Linked DNA regions of Gloeothece verrucosa PCC 7822. The protein of the gene in region 1 binds, or shares a complex with, the protein of each later gene. Links are inferred from orthologs where the notes say so. Each region holds a gene or a part of one and is shown on either strand. Other genes may lie near its edges. The genes, in order: mnmG and mnmE.

Evidence for each region.
Region 2: the proteins of mnmG (region 1) and mnmE are in contact, whole or in part, in a solved structure (PDB 9HIP), measured with the Escherichia coli proteins. The link is inferred for Gloeothece verrucosa PCC 7822 from one-to-one orthologs.

What each region holds. Positions count from the first base shown.
Region 1 is NC_014501.1:3,524,983-3,533,365, forward strand. Bases 1,870-4,745 are described here. They hold mnmG (tRNA uridine-5-carboxymethylaminomethyl(34) synthesis enzyme MnmG), read right to left. Parts: upstream 4,322-4,745; coding sequence 2,417-4,321; downstream 1,870-2,416. Other genes in these bases: CYAN7822_RS15495 (Uma2 family endonuclease), read right to left, coding at 1,870-2,397; ltrA (group II intron reverse transcriptase/maturase), read right to left, coding at 4,698-4,745. Outside these bases: CYAN7822_RS15485 (c-type heme family protein), read left to right, coding at 1-695; CYAN7822_RS15490 (hypothetical protein), read right to left, coding at 708-1,538; more of CYAN7822_RS15495, read right to left, coding at 1,627-1,869; more of ltrA, read right to left, coding at 4,746-6,542; CYAN7822_RS15510 (RNA-guided endonuclease InsQ/TnpB family protein), read right to left, coding at 6,669-7,898; tnpA (IS200/IS605 family transposase), read left to right, coding at 7,945-8,355. UniProt on the Escherichia coli protein: NAD-binding protein involved in the addition of a carboxymethylaminomethyl (cmnm) group at the wobble position (U34) of certain tRNAs, forming tRNA-cmnm(5)s(2)U34.
Region 2 is NC_014501.1:1,841,186-1,849,615, reverse strand. What follows is about bases 3,792-6,714. They hold mnmE (tRNA uridine-5-carboxymethylaminomethyl(34) synthesis GTPase MnmE), read right to left. Parts: upstream 5,980-6,714; coding sequence 4,603-5,979; downstream 3,792-4,602. Other genes in these bases: tpiA (triose-phosphate isomerase), read right to left, coding at 6,167-6,714; CYAN7822_RS08225 (hypothetical protein), read right to left, coding at 3,882-4,082. Also shown: CYAN7822_RS08250 (class I SAM-dependent methyltransferase), read right to left, coding at 1-302; CYAN7822_RS08245 (iron-containing redox enzyme family protein), read right to left, coding at 397-1,500; CYAN7822_RS08240 (serine O-acetyltransferase), read right to left, coding at 1,823-2,353; CYAN7822_RS08235 (HEAT repeat domain-containing protein), read left to right, coding at 2,508-3,179; CYAN7822_RS08230 (phycobiliprotein lyase), read left to right, coding at 3,268-3,786; more of tpiA, read right to left, coding at 6,715-6,892; CYAN7822_RS08210 (DUF4335 domain-containing protein), read right to left, coding at 7,032-8,430. UniProt on the Escherichia coli protein: Exhibits a very high intrinsic GTPase hydrolysis rate. Involved in the addition of a carboxymethylaminomethyl (cmnm) group at the wobble position (U34) of certain tRNAs, forming tRNA-cmnm(5)s(2)U34.

The DNA.
Region 1 (8,383 bases):
TATCTGCTCGCTTAAACAACGAATTTTTACCGCAAATCATTCCTTTTTTTGCCGCCTGGGAAGTTTTTGAAAAATTGCGCGACAATCCCCAATGGCAGAATTATTTTTATAAAGATGCTACCCTTAATCCTACCAATCTTCGGGATAGAGCCGATGATTTTGAAACCGATATTATTAAACAAATGAGCAACAATCGGCAAATTCAGCAATTGAGCGGCTTTCGCTCCCGTGAAGATGAGCAAATGTTCTATATTGCCCAGCCGATTGTTGTCTCGAGTGCGAGTTGTTTAGAGTGCCACAGCACCCCGGAAGTGGCTCCAAAAAGCATGATTGAGCGATATGGAAGCAGCAATGGTTTTAATTGGCAACTCAATAAAGTCATTGGGGCAAATATGATTTATGTACCTGCTAGTCAAGTATTTAACATTGCTCGCAGAAATTTGCTCATTTTCTTGGCCATTATGCTCACTATATTAGGGGTAACGCTTTTTGTAGTTAATTATTGGCTGACTCGTTCGGTGGTACGACCCCTTAAACGGATGACAAAAGTAGCTGAGGCTATTAGTTCAGGCAATTTAGACGCGGATTTTCAGCAAAAATCCCTCGATGAAGTGGGTTTGTTAGCTCAGGCTTTTACCCGCATCAAGGCCACTTTAGTTTTAGCAATGCAACGCTTAGAAAGATATGGTCAATGAGCTTTCTTAAGCTTAAAAAGATTGTCCTACCCCCAAACGGCGAACTGTACCATTGCGGGTAATCATGACTTGCTGATTTTCCACCGCTTTTAAGGTCCAGCCGCTTGTTCCTATGCTCTCACCTACTTGAATTCGTTGAGTTTGACCATCAATTGTAATCAAAGCCGAAGATTTATCACCCGCTTCTAACAAACCCACTAATAGATTTCCACCGCCATTACTCGAAGGAGAAGAAAGGGGTGGGGGAGTTTGTGGAACAAGACTAACGCCTGGGGTTAATACTGGAACTGTCGAGGGGGGTTTAACCGGTTGAATTGATGGGGGAGTGGGAACTGTTGGCGGTGGCGGTGGGGGAACAAGAGAGCGGCTAAGGCTACTAGAAGAGGGTTTAAGAGCGATTACGGGAGGGGAATTGATAGCGGCGCTAGGCTGTTGTATTGGTTGCATCTGGGGATAAACAGGAATGTAAATTTTTTCTACGATGCGAGGAGTTGTTGGGGTGGTAGAAGAAGGATTTAAAGGAAGCGGTGGAGAAGGAACTTTTATCGGTTGTGTACCCGAGTGGTTAGAGGTGGGTTGATGGATAGCTTTTTGTTGTTGCTGCTTGCGTTCGAGAATTTCTAAAGATTGTTGTAAATAGGCGATAAATCGAGCATCATCAGGGGAAAGAGTCGGGTTTGGGTTTGAGGGTTGAGCAGATGAGTTAGCGGTGCCGGCTAATTTCGGCTTGCCTTGACTGACTAACCCAAAAATCACCATCATTAAATAAGTACAAGCGATGACAAATAGGATTTTGTCGAAAGAAAGTTTTATATTTTTTTTTCCATTGAGATGAGAGGTCATAGCATTATCTTACTGAAGTTTTTTATCCCAGTTTTTGGCATAAATTCTAACAGATATTGCCATTAGGATCAGTTAAATTTCCTAAAGCTCAAAAATATGCTCTGACTTCTTCAACTGGCAAATTTAATGCTGTTGCTATTTGTTCGACTGTTAACCCCATCTCTTTTAACCGAGGAATTGCATCTCGCTGTGCTTGTTCAGCCTTTTGGCGAGCTTGTTCAGCTTCTTGGCGAGCTTGTTCAGCTTCTTGGCGAGCTTGTTCTATTTCTTGAGGGCTTAAAAGTTTCTTTTGGGTTTGAGGGTCATAAAAACGTAATTCGCCCTCATACAACCGTAAGTCTAACCCCAACACTTGAGAATGTATTGATAAAACTCCATCTGCTAACCTTGTAGTTGCTAGAGGTTGATAGCGACCTTCCTCTAAAGTTTGTCCTTTTAATTGAGATTTCAAATAATCCCCGGTGGGGTCATACTGAAAATACTCTTGAACGCCCAATTGGGCATATTTAATCGGCTTATCATATTCATCATTTTCCTGAGTAGTCTTTGAGGTTATTTCTAAAATAAACTGAGGAAGTTGGCTATTTTCTTCCCAAGCTTTATAACTCATTCTTTTTTTCTTTTCTACCCCAAAGACCACAAATACATCCGGGGCAATCACCGCACTTGGACTGCCTTTTTTATAATAGATAAATAGGTTTCCTGAGACATAAACATCGGTTTGATTTTGAAAATAATTACTTAATGCTTCCACTCCATAAATCAAATAATCTCTAGTCGCATCACTTTCTGCCATTGGTTTACCATCACTATCTGGATAGACAATTTCGGTTTCTAATTCATTAGAACTAACTGCCATAATCTCAACCCTTTTTTACTTAAATAGATTGATAACGGAAACGAGTTTCTAAATAGACCAGCAGGGCATTAATATCTGCCGGATTAACCCCACCGATCCGTGATGCTTGTCCAATGGTTAGCGGCTTAACTTTGGTTAATTTTTCTCTAGCTTCCATTGACAAAGTGTCAATTTTCATATAGTCAAGCTCGGCCGGCAATGAGCGATTACTATGACGAGAAACTTGCTCGATTTGATTTTGCTGCCGCTTAATATAACCCGAGTATTTAATATCAATTTCTGCCCCTTCTTTTTCAGCCGTCGTTAAATCCAGATTCCCCAGTCCATAAGTTTCTAAATCCGCGTAATGGAAGCCCGGACGACGTAATAAATCGGCTAGGGTAACCGAACCTTTGATCTTTTGTTCAGTCTTAGCCGCTATGGCTTTTCCTAACTCATCATTTTCTTTAATTCTGCTTTCATAAAGACGTTCTTTTTCGGCGATAATATTAGCCTGTTTCCGTTGAAACAAGTCCCAACGGCGGTCATCAATCAGACCAATTTCTCGCCCCAAAGGAGTCATCCGTTGGTCAGCATTATCAGAACGCAAAATCAGGCGATACTCTGACCGACTGGTGAGCATTCGATAGGGTTCTCTGAGGTCTTTTGTACATAAATCATCAACCAAAGTTCCGATGTAGCTTTCTTCTCGGGGAAACACCACGAAGGGTAGGCCTTTAACCAATTGCGCCGCATTAATTCCGGCGACAATTCCCTGTGCGGCGGCTTCTTCATAGCCGGTGGTACCGTTAATTTGTCCGGCACAAAATAATCCTTCTATTTTTTTGGTCATTAAGGTGGGATAACATTGGGTTGCCGGTATATAGTCATACTCCACCGCATAAGCCGGGCGCAGCATCACGCAGTTTTCTAATCCGGGCAGGGTATGCAGCATGGCTAATTGAATATTTTCCGGTAATCCCGTCGAAAATCCTTGGATATAGAGTTCAGGAATTTCTCTTCCTTCGGGTTCAATAAAGATTTGATGGCTTTCTTTATCGGCAAAGCGAACGATTTTATCTTCGATGGAGGGACAATAACGAGGCCCTTTAGAATCAATGAACCCGCCATAAATGGGAGATAAATGTAAGTTATCTCGAATCAGTTGATGAGTTTTGGCGGTGGTACGAGTGAGATAACAATTCATTTGTTCTCGTTCTACCCAAGCTTGCGGATCAAAGCTAAACCAACAAACTTTGTCATCTGGCGGCTGAGGTTCTAATTTAGAATAATCCACTGAACGTTTATCAACCCTGGCCGGGGTACCGGTTTTGAGGCGTCCGGTTTCAAATCCTAATTGATTGAGGGTATCGGTTAACCCAACGGCGGCGAATTCTCCGGCCCTCCCGGCGGCCATGGATTTACCTCCTATCCAAATGCGACCCCCTAAAAAGGTTCCTGTGGTTAAGATAACCGCTTTGGCGGCAAAGCAAGTACCGAAATAGGTTTGAACTCCTATCACCTCATCATTTTTCCCCAGTACCAAATCGGTGGCCATGGCTTCGCGGATGAACAAATTTTCTTGATTTTCGACAATTTGTTTCATAACGGCGGCGTATTCCCGCTTATCGGTTTGTGCCCTTAATGCCCAAACGGCCGGACCTCTCGAAGCGTTGAGTATCCGTTTTTGTAGATAGGTTCGGTCTGCCATTTTCCCGATTTCCCCGCCTAAAGCATCTACTTCATGGGTTAATTGAGATTTGGCAGGACCGCCCACAGCCGGGTTACAGGGTTGCCAAGCGATTTTATCCAGATTTAAGGTGAGCATCAGGGTGCGGCATCCTAAACGCGCAGTAGCCAAGGCGGCTTCACATCCAGAATGTCCGGCACCAACAACGATGACATCGAATGAGTCTTGGAATTCAACAGGGGATGTGATGGTCATGGGTCAGCAATTTTATTATTCAAAATTTGCCCATTCACTCAGGAAAAAACCTAGAAATAATTAGGCTTCTGGGTGAGGGGGTCAGTAGTTGGAGCAATGAGTTCATGTTTTATTCTAGCTTGACTTCTCCCCGCTCTAAAGAGACGGGGATTCTAAAGCTGATGCTTCGCAACGCGACGGGGCGTATAAAGTGGCGAGGCAACCTCGCCACACAGCCCCTTATAAATCGACGTGGCTCCACGTCTTCTTAGCTGACCAGAATTTTAACTTCTGGGGACGATTAAACTAAGCCGATGAGTCGCCTCATCGACTCGTCTTCAAAACCGTGCTTGAGACTTTCACCCCACACGGCTCCTCAATTAATTGGTCTTTGTCATTAGAACTGCGTCACCAACATATCATCTACCCATTTGTATTTGAGGATATTTGATTGTGATTTAGGCTTGACACTATTACAGTCAGATTTGTTGCCGAGACTTCCATCAAGGGTAGTCTTTTTATCGTGACAATGACGATGGAGTAGTTGTTTGTTTTCCTCATTATTCTTGCCTCCTAGGGATTTGGGAATAATGTGGTCAATCTCGAATTTGTCTCCATCTTTAAAGAACAATCCGCAGTGGTTACATTTCCCGTCTTGCTTTTTAAGTAGTTTTGCGTACTTGTCGGGTAATAGGGGATGTTCACCTTTTCTCGTACTCCAGTAGATTAAGTCTCCATTGTATGGGCTGGCTACTCCTTTCACCTTTTTGTATTTTTTGTGGTGAATTTCAGAATGTTTTAGGAGTTGGAATTCTGGTTCTCCGTTTTCTATTGTACAGAAGTTCCATTTTCCGAATTTCTTTTTATGCCAATACTTTTCTATTATTTCTTTGACCCCTTGTTTTGGATGCCTTCCTTTCGCCCAACTTTTAAGTTTTAAGAATAACAGGTGGTCTAGTAAGGATTTTTCTTTACTACTTACTACTGTGCTGTAGTAATTTGACCATCCTCTTATGATTGGCTCCAGATGGGATATTAGGGCAGCTTGTGGTGCTGCTTTGTGGGCATCTACGATGTCTCGAAGCTTCTCATAGTGTTTTAGGACTTTTTCTTTTTGTGGTTTGATTCTTAAGGTGAATCCTAGGTGTTTCCCATAGGAGTTTTTCATATCCTTATGAACCCCGCATTTATATTGTCTTACATTAAACCCTAGGAAGTTGAACCCGACGTTTCCTTGATACTTATCCAAGGTATTCGTGATTCTTGTTTTTTCGGGTTTTAATGTGAGTCCTAGTTCACTTAACCATGTTTCAATTATCTCTTTGCCCTTTTCCACTACGGCTAGGCTTTCGTGGATTAGAACAAAATCATCTGCGTATCGGATTAGAGCGATAGAGCCTTTCCTGTCCCTTTTATTTTTTGCGGAGAACTCTTTTTTAAATTCGCCTGGATTTTCTGCAAATGAAATGATAATTTCTTCCATTCCGTGAAGGGCGATATTGGCTAGTAAGGGACTCACCACACCTCCTTGTGGTGTGCCTTCATCAGTTGGGAAGAGTTTTCTTCCATCCATTACTCCCGCTTTTAACCAAGCTCTGATTTGTCTTCGCATGGTAGGGAAGGTGTTTAATTTTTTAAGGAGTTTTTCATGGTTAATTTTATCGAAGCATTTCGTTATATCCGCGTCTAGCACGTATTTGGCTTTAGCGATAAGTTGTTGAAATATTGCTCCGATAGCATCGTGACAGCTACGTCCTGGTCTAAAACCATAAGAATTAGGTTCAAAATACGATTCCCATTCAGGTTCTAAAGCTAACTTTACTAGAGCCTGTAATGCCCTATCTGACATACAAGGAATACCTAAAGGTCGCTTTTCGTCTCTTCCTGGTTTTGGTATCCAAACCCTTCTTGTAGGTTTAGCTTTATTGGTTAATTTCAGTTGGCTTACAAGTTTTAGGCGTTTTGACGGGGAAAGGGATTTTACTCCATCTATTCCTGCTGTCTTTTTGCCTTGATTATCTTGCGTTACCTTTCTTACCGCTAACGCTTTTGCTGACCAAGAGCGTAGAAGGGTCTTTTGGAGTTTTCGGACTGTTCTAACGTCACCACGACTAGCAGCTTGGAAAATGCGCTTTTGAAGCTTAAAGACTCGTTTCTCCAGTTTCTTCCACGAAATATCGTTCCATTGGTTTTCTGAAGGCTTGCATCCCACAGTATTCAATTTTGAATCTGTTTTAGGCATATAGACTCCTACTTGTACCTTTTCCATCCAATTAATCGTAGGTCTGTCAGCATATCATTACCATTACAGTAAGGCGTTGAAGGCTAATCCCTCAAACCTAGACCTTTAAGGGGTCTTGGTTGATTTCTAGCCAACGAATCGCACAGTCAAAACGCCCCTATTCACTCGACTCAAATCTAAATTGAGCGTCGTGGCTACTTTTCGGATAATGTTCCCTGCACCGTTACAATCAGCATTAATATACCAATTATTAGCAGTGCGGAATAATCCTCTTTTTGTTCTTCTGCCTGATGATTTCCATCCTTCGGGTTTCTCACCAAAAACGGGAATAATATCATCATCTAAAAAGCTTGCTTTACTGGTGTAACTCTCTTCAGTCTCAATGAATTTAATGCCATATAGTTCAGACAGTTGAGCAATTCTATTTTTGAGTCTAGCAGTAGGAATTGAGACAAAAGATTGATTATTTTTCTTTCCTAGATTTACTTCTTTTTTAACTTCTTGGTTCCAACCAAAAACGATAGTACCAATATTATTATCTAAGCAGTGATTGACTATAAGTCTCGCCGTTTTGTTGACAGCATCCCTCATCTGTCTATTTCGCTTCTCCGTTATTCTAGCTAAGTTATTAGACCAAAATCCTTGAGGTTTTCCTTCTTTGAGGGTTGATGCTTGCTTGTTGTACCAACGGTTAACGGATTTTAGATGTTTCCCGTCAATAATAAAAGATGTGCCCACATTAGAAACGCAAGTTAACCAATTATTTAATCCTGGGTCTATGCCGAGTACATTGTCTTGATTTAAACCTTTATCTCGTGTTTCTAATTGATAAACAAACTCAGCATAGAAACATAGATTTCTAGGGATAATCCTAACTTCCTTAATATCTTCAAAGAGTAAATTAGACGGCATTGGGAGAGAAAAGCTATCTAATTTAAACCATGCCTTAACCTGCTTTCCTAATGAGAATTTAATCTCATTGTCCACCAATTTAAGCCACTGTTTGGGATAGGCAACTTGATATAAACCCGCTTTTCTGTAATTAGGAAATTTAGGCTTATTGACTAACTCGCCCTTTCTCCACATAGCCAAGAGTTTGCGATAAGAAGTCATCCCTTCATAAACACTTCTAAGTGTCTGTTGAGCCACACAGGAGCGTAAAGCTTTAAAGTGTAGATTTGATTTTAATTCTTTATCTAGAGTGTACTTACCAATATATTGATGGGTCTTAAAATATATTTGCCTTGCGTAATAAAGCCCACAATTATAGAGTTTATTAGCTTCCGAGCAAACATATTCTAAAATAGCCATCACATGGGGAGGCGAATTGATTAAGATTTGTTGGCATCCGTACATAGTAAACTGTATTATAATAAGTCTATTATACACCCAGTAAAAACAAATGACAACCAAGGACAAGAAAGAAGAGTATAGGCGAAACCCTCACTCTGTAAGCCTCTTGAACTATCACTTCGTCTTTTGTTCCAAGAGGCGAAAACCAGTGTTAGTGGGAGATGTGGCTAAAAGATTTCAGGATGTTATTTTTGGGTTGTGTCAAGAGAATGATTGGAGGTTGATAGCACTAGAAATAATGTCAGATCATGTACACCTTTTTCTGAACACAGATCCGACTCATGCCCCTAGTGCTATCATGAAGAAAGTAAAAGGGCGTTCATCTCATGTCTTGAGAAAAGAATTTCCTGAGTTATTAAAAATCCCTACCCTGTGGACTCCGAGCTACTTTGTTAGCACTGCCGGCAATGTATCGACTGAAACCGTCAAAAAATATATTGAAACCCAAAGGGGTAAATAGATACGCTCTTGTTAAAACCCCTTCATTC
Region 2 (8,430 bases), 1.7 Mb from region 1 along the record:
TGAATAATATATTTATTTTTCAGTCGATATTGTTCAATTCTATTTTGAGCGAGTTCACAAGCCGCCGCATTTAATTCATAACCGTGAATAGTCCCATAAAACTTATTTTTGGTTAAACAATTAATCACCGGACTGCCATCCCCAGACCCAAATTCAATGATCGAATCAAACGGCGTACAATTATTTAACACCATTTTTTCCAAACATTGAGAATAAAACTGTGATTCTTCAGGACAAAAGAAAACTTCATTAGGGGAATAAGCTTCTACTTCTGGGTTATTTCTTAATAGTGCTTCTTTCATTAGTTTTTATTTGAAGTGTTGATTAACAGGACACAATAAACCGTCAACAATGAGCCAAGAGTCATTGTGATTAATAGAGTTTAAAAAATTGTGATTAATTCAATTGTTTGATAGCTTGAACAACCGCAGAACCAGCGCGATCACCCATCAATTTTTCTTGGTCGTAACCGAGTAGCAACTCCCAAGCATTCTCGGGATATTTTTCCACTAGAGGTAAAGCCACTTCCTGCAACATCCATTGACCATGACGTTCATCTTCTCGGATGTGCAATTCCCAATAACCCATCGCCGTGTCGGACAGTTGTAGCCGCTCGGCAGCCATCATATAATCTTGATAAATAGAAGGGCCAGCAATTTCAAAATAAGTCAGTCCACCGTTGTAGCGTAAGAAATGCCGCTTGCATTCAGTTAGCAAGAAATTGTGATTAATACAAGCCAAAACTTCCCAAGGAACAGAATGTAAATAGGCTTCTGGCTGAGTATTTAAGCCCAATTCTGCCATCATTTGGGCAAAAAAAGTAGAATGTTTCCGCTTTAGACGACCATTACCGTATTCTTCTAACAATACCCGAATTAAAGTTGCCTGCACTTCATTAGAAGCACCGCCAAGAATTCTAGATAGACGACTTGCTTCCACTAACCCATCAAGGGAAGCAATAATTAACAAATGTCGATAACCTTCTAGAGAAATTTCTTCATGTAAATAGCGTTTATTCTCGCTTATAGGCGGGTTTAAATCTGCCTCACCCCGTTCTATCAATGCTTGCTTTACATCAGTTTGTTGCAATTGAACCACATCTAAATGTGACAATTCCCAGCCTTGCCATACTTCCTCAATACGGTTACGCACCCACTGTAAATAAAACGAACGCTCATTTTTATAGTGCTGTAAATCATCGTACCAAAATAGGTTAAGGCGATTAATTCGGTAGAGAATTCGTTGTAAAAATAGATGTGCTGCGGCTGTATTATCTGCCTCAAGAGGGTTGTTATAAGCAGTGGTTAAAGCATTAGTAATCGCGGCTTCAAGTTCGCTGACCAGTTCGGGTTTTTCATATACCAGTTGGTCTAAATTTTCGGTTTCTAAAAGTTTGATAAATTGTTGTTCTGCTTCAATATAGTTAAAAAATTGAGAGGCAGCGGATGGATCTATGAATACTTTCTTATTCAAAAAATTATTACTCAACACTAATGCCATATTACTCGGACTGAAATAGGGAATGAAAACAACATATAAGAGGGTTTTGTCTATTAATTTAACAATACTTAATTCATCTTAACTACTTCTTCCATCTATAGGCAGAATCATTTTAAGAAACTTTTCCCTAAACATTCTTTCTAATACTTCCGAAGTATTCCATTATCATTAAAGCTAATTTTCAATATGATACGACTTAATATTGACGGTAGTTTTAACTGCCGGGTCGCGTTTCATCCCATTACTAAAGTGAGTGGGTTTTCACGCTCCCGTCATTATTTATACATCAAATAGTATTGCTATAGGTTTGAGCAAATTATTGTTACTGCGAGTCTAGAAAGGATTGGTCAGAGGGGAGGATAATTCTGGCCGGTATACCAACGGCAGTGGCTTTTGGTGGGATGTAAGAATTGTTTAAGACAACAGCATTAGCACCCACTTTAGCATAATCACCAATAGTGGCGTTCGACAAAATTTTAGCTCCAGCGCCTATTAGTACGCCATGACCAATTTTCACGCTTTTGACAATAGTCACTTGCTGGAATATTGCACAGTTTACACCAATCACAGCTTCTGGATGAATAACAATCCCTTGAGGGTGAAGAAGCAGTAGCCCACCTCCTAACTGACAATTAAGAGGAATATCTGCTCCACTAACAACACTCCAAAAACGATGGGTTAAGACATAATATTTTGAGATTAAATTGCCCAATACACCGCCCTTAGTTTTCCACTTTTGATATTGGCGAATTGACTTAAGCAGTTGACGGCCTGGAGACCACCATTTGTAAATTTTTTCACGACTCCAATCTGGGTCAATAGTAGTATTTTCATTTTTAGTAAACGATAGCATAAGTTGATAAGTAGTTTTGTTTACAATGGGCTATAACTGATTATTTTCATCATACTCTATCTAAAGCGCGATGATTTTTTCTCCGATGTTACTAGAGGTTGGAGTTGGGTAATCAATTTTTTGCTTTAAAATATTAAGAAACGCACTTAAATTTATGAGCCAGCTAAGTTTAGAACAAATTGCTACTCAACTAGAAAGTCCTAACTCGCGTGATCGCCTATTAGCCCTAGCTTCTTTGCGGGAAGTGCCGGCAGAGGATGCTGTACCCCTCATTAAAAAAGTTTTAGACGATGAGATGCTGCCGGTGCGTTCAATGGCAGTTTTTGCCTTGGGCGTGAAACAGACAGAGGAATGTTACCCGATTTTAGTCAAACTGCTAGAAACCGATCCAGATTATGGAATTCGCGCGGATGCAGCCGGAGCATTAGGTTATTTAGCGGATGCTAGAGCTTTTGAGCCGCTAGTACGGGCATTTTATGAAGATACAGAATGGTTAGTACGCTTTAGTGCGGCTGTGTCTTTGGGAAATTTACAGGATATTCGTGCTAAAGAAGTCCTGTTGGAAGCTTTAAACACTCAAGAAGCGGTAATTCAACAAGCGGCGATCGCGGCTTTAGGAGAAATTAGAGCGACTGATGCTGTCGATAAAATCCTTAATTTTGTCGACTCCCCAGACTGGTTAATTAGACAACGGTTAGCTGAAGCATTGGGGAATCTGAAAACTCAAAAAAGTATTTCAGCACTCAAATTTCTTTCAAAAGATGCTCATCCTCAAGTGAGTCAAGCCGCGACTCTATCTCTTCAACGTCTTGAAGCTTCGGCTTAACCAAGTTAGATCATGGCGTACAATTGAAGAAAGGAAACAAATAATTCGGGCAGAGTCAGACTAACGGCAAAGGATTGTTGGAAAATTCATGGAGATTAAAGAGTTTTTAGATTTATGGGTTGATAAATGGTTTGCTTTACGCACGAGCTATCAATTAGAAAAAAAGAAAATTGAAAATAGCAAGTCGGAAATTACCATAGAAAGTTTATCTGTAGATCACCCAGAAGTGCTTAAACTGTGTGAACACTACCAAATTGACCCCAGTTCAACCCTAGGCGGCTTAAAAACCAGTTGGGATAATTCTGTAGACTGGGGTAAACCTAAGCAAAGTGGCTCTACAGTGGTTGTTTGGATTCCTGATAGAGATCATCCTCTCACAGGTAAGCTGTTACAGAAAGGCAAATCTCAATCTTTCTTAGGTCGTTATAGTTTAGGTAATGATCAAGCCTTGACCTTAATTGTAGAAGAGGCCGATACCTATTTTGAGGAACGAGTCTGGTTTGCTACTCCTAATTTACGGTTACGCAATAGTCTGATTAAAGGTGCCAATGGTTTTAGCCAAACGGCTTTTTATTCAGAAATTCGTCGTGTTGCTCCTAAAAATTAGGCTAAAAAACGATGGGTGAACAGTTACAGATCAATCACTCATCGTTATTTTATCGATTTTCTCAGCAATTTAAGCCGTTTTCTGGTGGATTATCTTTATTGGTGAGAATCTTCAACCAAATTTATTCGATTTTCATTTTCTACTGCTTGAGATTTACAACTGCCAAAAATCCATTCCTCCGCATGACAATTAGGATTTATGTCAATTCTTAAGCTACTTTTAACCATATATAAAAGCAGAGAAATAATAAATATATTACCTAACCATACTAAAGGTTGTAATGTTTTATCTTTCATGGCTTATGTATTATTTATACAAAACTTCTTATTACCAAGAAATTATTAATACCGTTTTGAATCTTTTTTTAAGCTAGAAAAAATAGACGCTTCAATATAAGCGGATAATTTAATAAATAAATGACTATTTAATAAACATCTGATTAATTCAAATGTCAAGTTAGCTAAATTATTAAGTTAATTTAGGTGAGTTATCTATAGTCAGTCTATTGTTATTTTCACTGTAGTTTAGCTTTAAACACAACCGTATAATTTCGTAACTTAGTTTTTCATAGTAAAAATTTAATTAAGTGATTATAAGACTTTACTCGAGTTTGGTCTTAAGCACAAGCGTATAATTTCTGAAATTCAATTTTTTTTATTAAAGATTTGATAAAGTGGTTCTGAACTCTTACTCGAGTTTGGTCTTAAACACAAGCGTATAATTTCTGAAAATCAATTTTTTTTATTAAAGATTTGATGAAGATAATCTGAAACTAAACGCGAGTTTTTTAAGTACAATTACTCAATCGATAAATTTCTATTTTCCGAGACAAAAGCGGCTAAAAATGCGATCTAATACCGATTCTGTCACTTCTTCTCCTGTAATTTCGCCTAAAGCTTGGATAGCGCTGCGTAAATCAATTGTCCAAAAGTCTAGGGGCAATTGATTGTTGATCGTCTCTTGTACTTGCTGCAAGGAAAGTGAAGCCTGGGTGAGTGCTGCCGCTTGTCGTTGATTAATAGCAATTTCCAAATTAGTCACTGTTAGATGACCACTTTGAACACTGTTGAGAATAATTTTCTCTAATTGATCAATTCCCTCATTTTTAGCCGCTACCGTCTCAACAACAGAAGTAATATCTGAGGGATAATTAACAGATTTAGCTTCTTGAAGATCAGTTTTATTAATGACTAAAATGAGAGGACGATGTTTAACTTGTTGATAAATTTGTTCATCTTCAGGAGTCCATCCCGTTTGAGCATCAATAGTGAGTAAAATTAAATCAGCCGCTTCAGCCGCATGACGCGATCGCTCAACCCCAATTTTTTCTACCCGGTCATCTGTTTCGCGTATACCTGCTGTATCTAAAACTTGAATAGGAATTCCTCCGACTACCAATTGAGATTCAACTACATCGCGAGTAGTTCCAGGCAAATCGGTAACAATAGCGCGATCACTGCGACTCCAAGCATTTAATAAACTTGATTTTCCCACATTAGGACGACCAACAATCGCCACTTTTAAGCCGCTACGGAGTAATTCTCCTCGATCAGCAGTAGCTAAAATCTGGTTAACTTCAATTAATACAGCCGCTAGATGTTGTTTAATTTCATCTTCATTTAAAGGCGGTAAATCTTCCTCAAAATCGATCCTCGCTTCTACCTCAGCCAAAATATCTAAACAATTCGAACGCAGTTGACGGATAGGATGAGCGAGTTTTCCTTGTAACCCAGCTAGGGCAATTTGAGAAGCTTGTACAGACTGAGAATTAACTAATTCTGCAACACTTTCCGCTTGAGTTAAATCAAGTCGTCCATTGAGAAAAGCCCGCAGGGTAAATTCGCCTGGTTGAGCCAATCTTGCCCCATTTTCTAAACATAATTGTAGAACTTGTTGAACGGGAATAATGCCCCCATGACAGTGAAATTCGATCACATCTTCTTTAGTATAGGAACGGGGAGCAAGCATCAATAATAATAACGCTTCGTCTATCAGTTGTCCGCTTTGAGGATGGCGGATATAGCCGTAAAGAATGCGGTGAGTTTCCCAAGCTTGTTTGCCGGGAGCATAAAATACAGTACGGGCAATGGCTAAGGCAAGAGTCCCCGATAAGCGTACAATCCCAATACTGCCCTGTTGGGGGACAATAGCAGTAGCGATAGCGGCAATGGTTTCTCCGGGAATGATAGACATTTATGATTAAATTTAGACAGATCTTTTTACACTGTTACTGTTGTTGTGCCTGCCACAATTCATGAGGGGTGGGTGGCGAAATAATTCGCCACTGGGGTACTGTCTCACGTCGATTCCTGGTCGGTTTTTAAGTAAGGATACGGCGTGGGGTATAGGAGAAGATTCAGCGAATGATAATGACCATTAACTATTGATAATTAACAATACTAGCAAAATCTGCCGGATCTAAACTAGCTCCCCCGACTAAAGCCCCATCTATTTCCGATTGTTTCATAATTTCATCAATATTATTGGGTTTAACGGAGCCGCCATACTGAATCGGAACATTTTTATTGGTCAACTGCTCTCGAATTAAACCAATCACTCGGTTAGCTTCAGTGGATTCACAAGTGTCACCGGTTCCAATGGCCCAGATAGGTTCATAAGCAATCACGAGATTATTTTGATCTACATCTACCAAATCTCGTTTTAATTGATTAATGATAATCTTTTCGGTTTCACCGGCATCTCGTTGTGATTTAGATTCCCCGACGCACAGAATAGGAATCAAGCCATGTTTTTGAGCGGCAAGGAGTCGTAAATTGACAGTTTCATCGGTTTCTCCGAAATACTGGCGGCGTTCGCTGTGACCAATAATCACGTAATTAACCCCGATTTCGGTAAGCATAGGTCCTGCAATTTCACCTGTATAAGCACCGGCATCTTCCCAGTGGATATTTTGTGCCCCTAACCTAATGCGGCTCCCATGTAAATTTTTAGACATGGCTCCTAAAGTTGTAAACGGGGCACAGAGGACAATTTCTCTAGATTCGTTTGTATTGTCTACTTTGGATTTAAATGTTTGCACAAACTCTAAAGCTTCTGCTTGAGTCTTGTACATTTTCCAGTTACCGGCAATAATAATTTTTCGCACAATCTAACCCTAAATGTCAACTTCAATACATAATGCAGACCTCTAGTTTAAGGCTTTGGGTAAACATTCTCAAGGCTAGTACAAAGTAGCATGAACAAGAGTTAACCGTTAAGCGTGATAGCTGAGGAATGATTCATGACTATTGTACAGGGGAAGGGTTTTGCGCCTCTAGCGGCTCCTGATTATCTTCTAAAAAGGTTTTCACCGTTTTATCAGGACTTAAAACGAGACGGATTTGGGGGTTTTTTACGCTCTCAGGAGGAGGAGAGACAAAGGGTTCATTCAATAAGGGCATATAGGTACGATCTAGATAAATATTCGCCGTTCTACCTAGCGGAATAATACGCCCGATAGAGCCATCTGAATTTAAAACTAAACGATATTCCAAGGTATGTTTTAAATTTGCTGGAGGTTGCCATCGCTGTTGAAAATATTCTCTAACCTCTGTCACTTGAGGAATAGTATCCAATAAAGCGGCGTTGTTTTGATTGTGAGGCAAATTAGCCGCCAACTGAGACTGAGATTGTTGAGAAGGTAGGGTCGCGGTTTGTGAGGGTAGATTGGGTAATTTCGGCAGCGTGGGAACGGCCGTGCTATAGGGCATCGAGTAAGCCGTATTAGCACTTTGAGTGGGAGTATTAGATAGGGTGGGGATGGAGTTAGGTCTTGGGGGAGTGGGTAAAGTCGATAGACTGGGGGACCGAACGAGTTCCGCACTGGGATCGCGCACTTGTGCCCCACTAGCGGCACTAGAAGAAGAAGGAGTGGCAGGAAGATTAGGGGTTAAAACGATGGTGTTTCTCTGGGGGGCAGAGGGGACTACCGGTGTCGGAGGCAGAACATTTTTTGGAGGGGTGACTAAAGCAATAGAGGGGTTACGAGACGGTGGGGTAGCTTGTCCGACTCCGGGGGGTGGGGGTAATTTTTTTTGTTGTGCTAAAGATGGGGCTAAGATGGGGGAGGGAACAGAGGTATTAGAAGGGGGTAAAGGAACAGGAGGTAAAATATCTTTAATGGTAGATTGACCCGATGAGGGGGAAGGCTCATCAAGAGCCGTTTCTTGGGATAGGGAACGATACCATTTGATTCCTACCGTTGGAATACCCACTGCTACGAGGGCTACTAGCGCGGTTATGGCCCAAATAACAATTTTTTTAGTCGGTTTGACCTTTTCTAAATTGGGAGAACTTTCTGCCTCTAGACTATATTCTTCTAAAGCATTGGCTAAATCGAATAATTGAGAGATACTCAAGAGAACTTCGCTTTTGTTCTGATTCGTGATCAGTAGGCTACAGTCGAGTTCATGAGTGAGTAAGCCTTTGGGGGTTAATGAAGGCAGTATCGTTAAGGATAAAGCCGAATGATTGCTACCCTCCACGCTTTTTGAGTCAATTACTTTTAACTCTGTTGGAAGACTCTTTTCGGGTGTGCCGTTGACTAGGGCTTCTTGAGGCTCAACATTTAAGGTTGAATTTCCTACATAATAGGGAATGACCGCTTTTGCTGAAATTAAGGATAAATTGCTTGGGGAGGAGGTC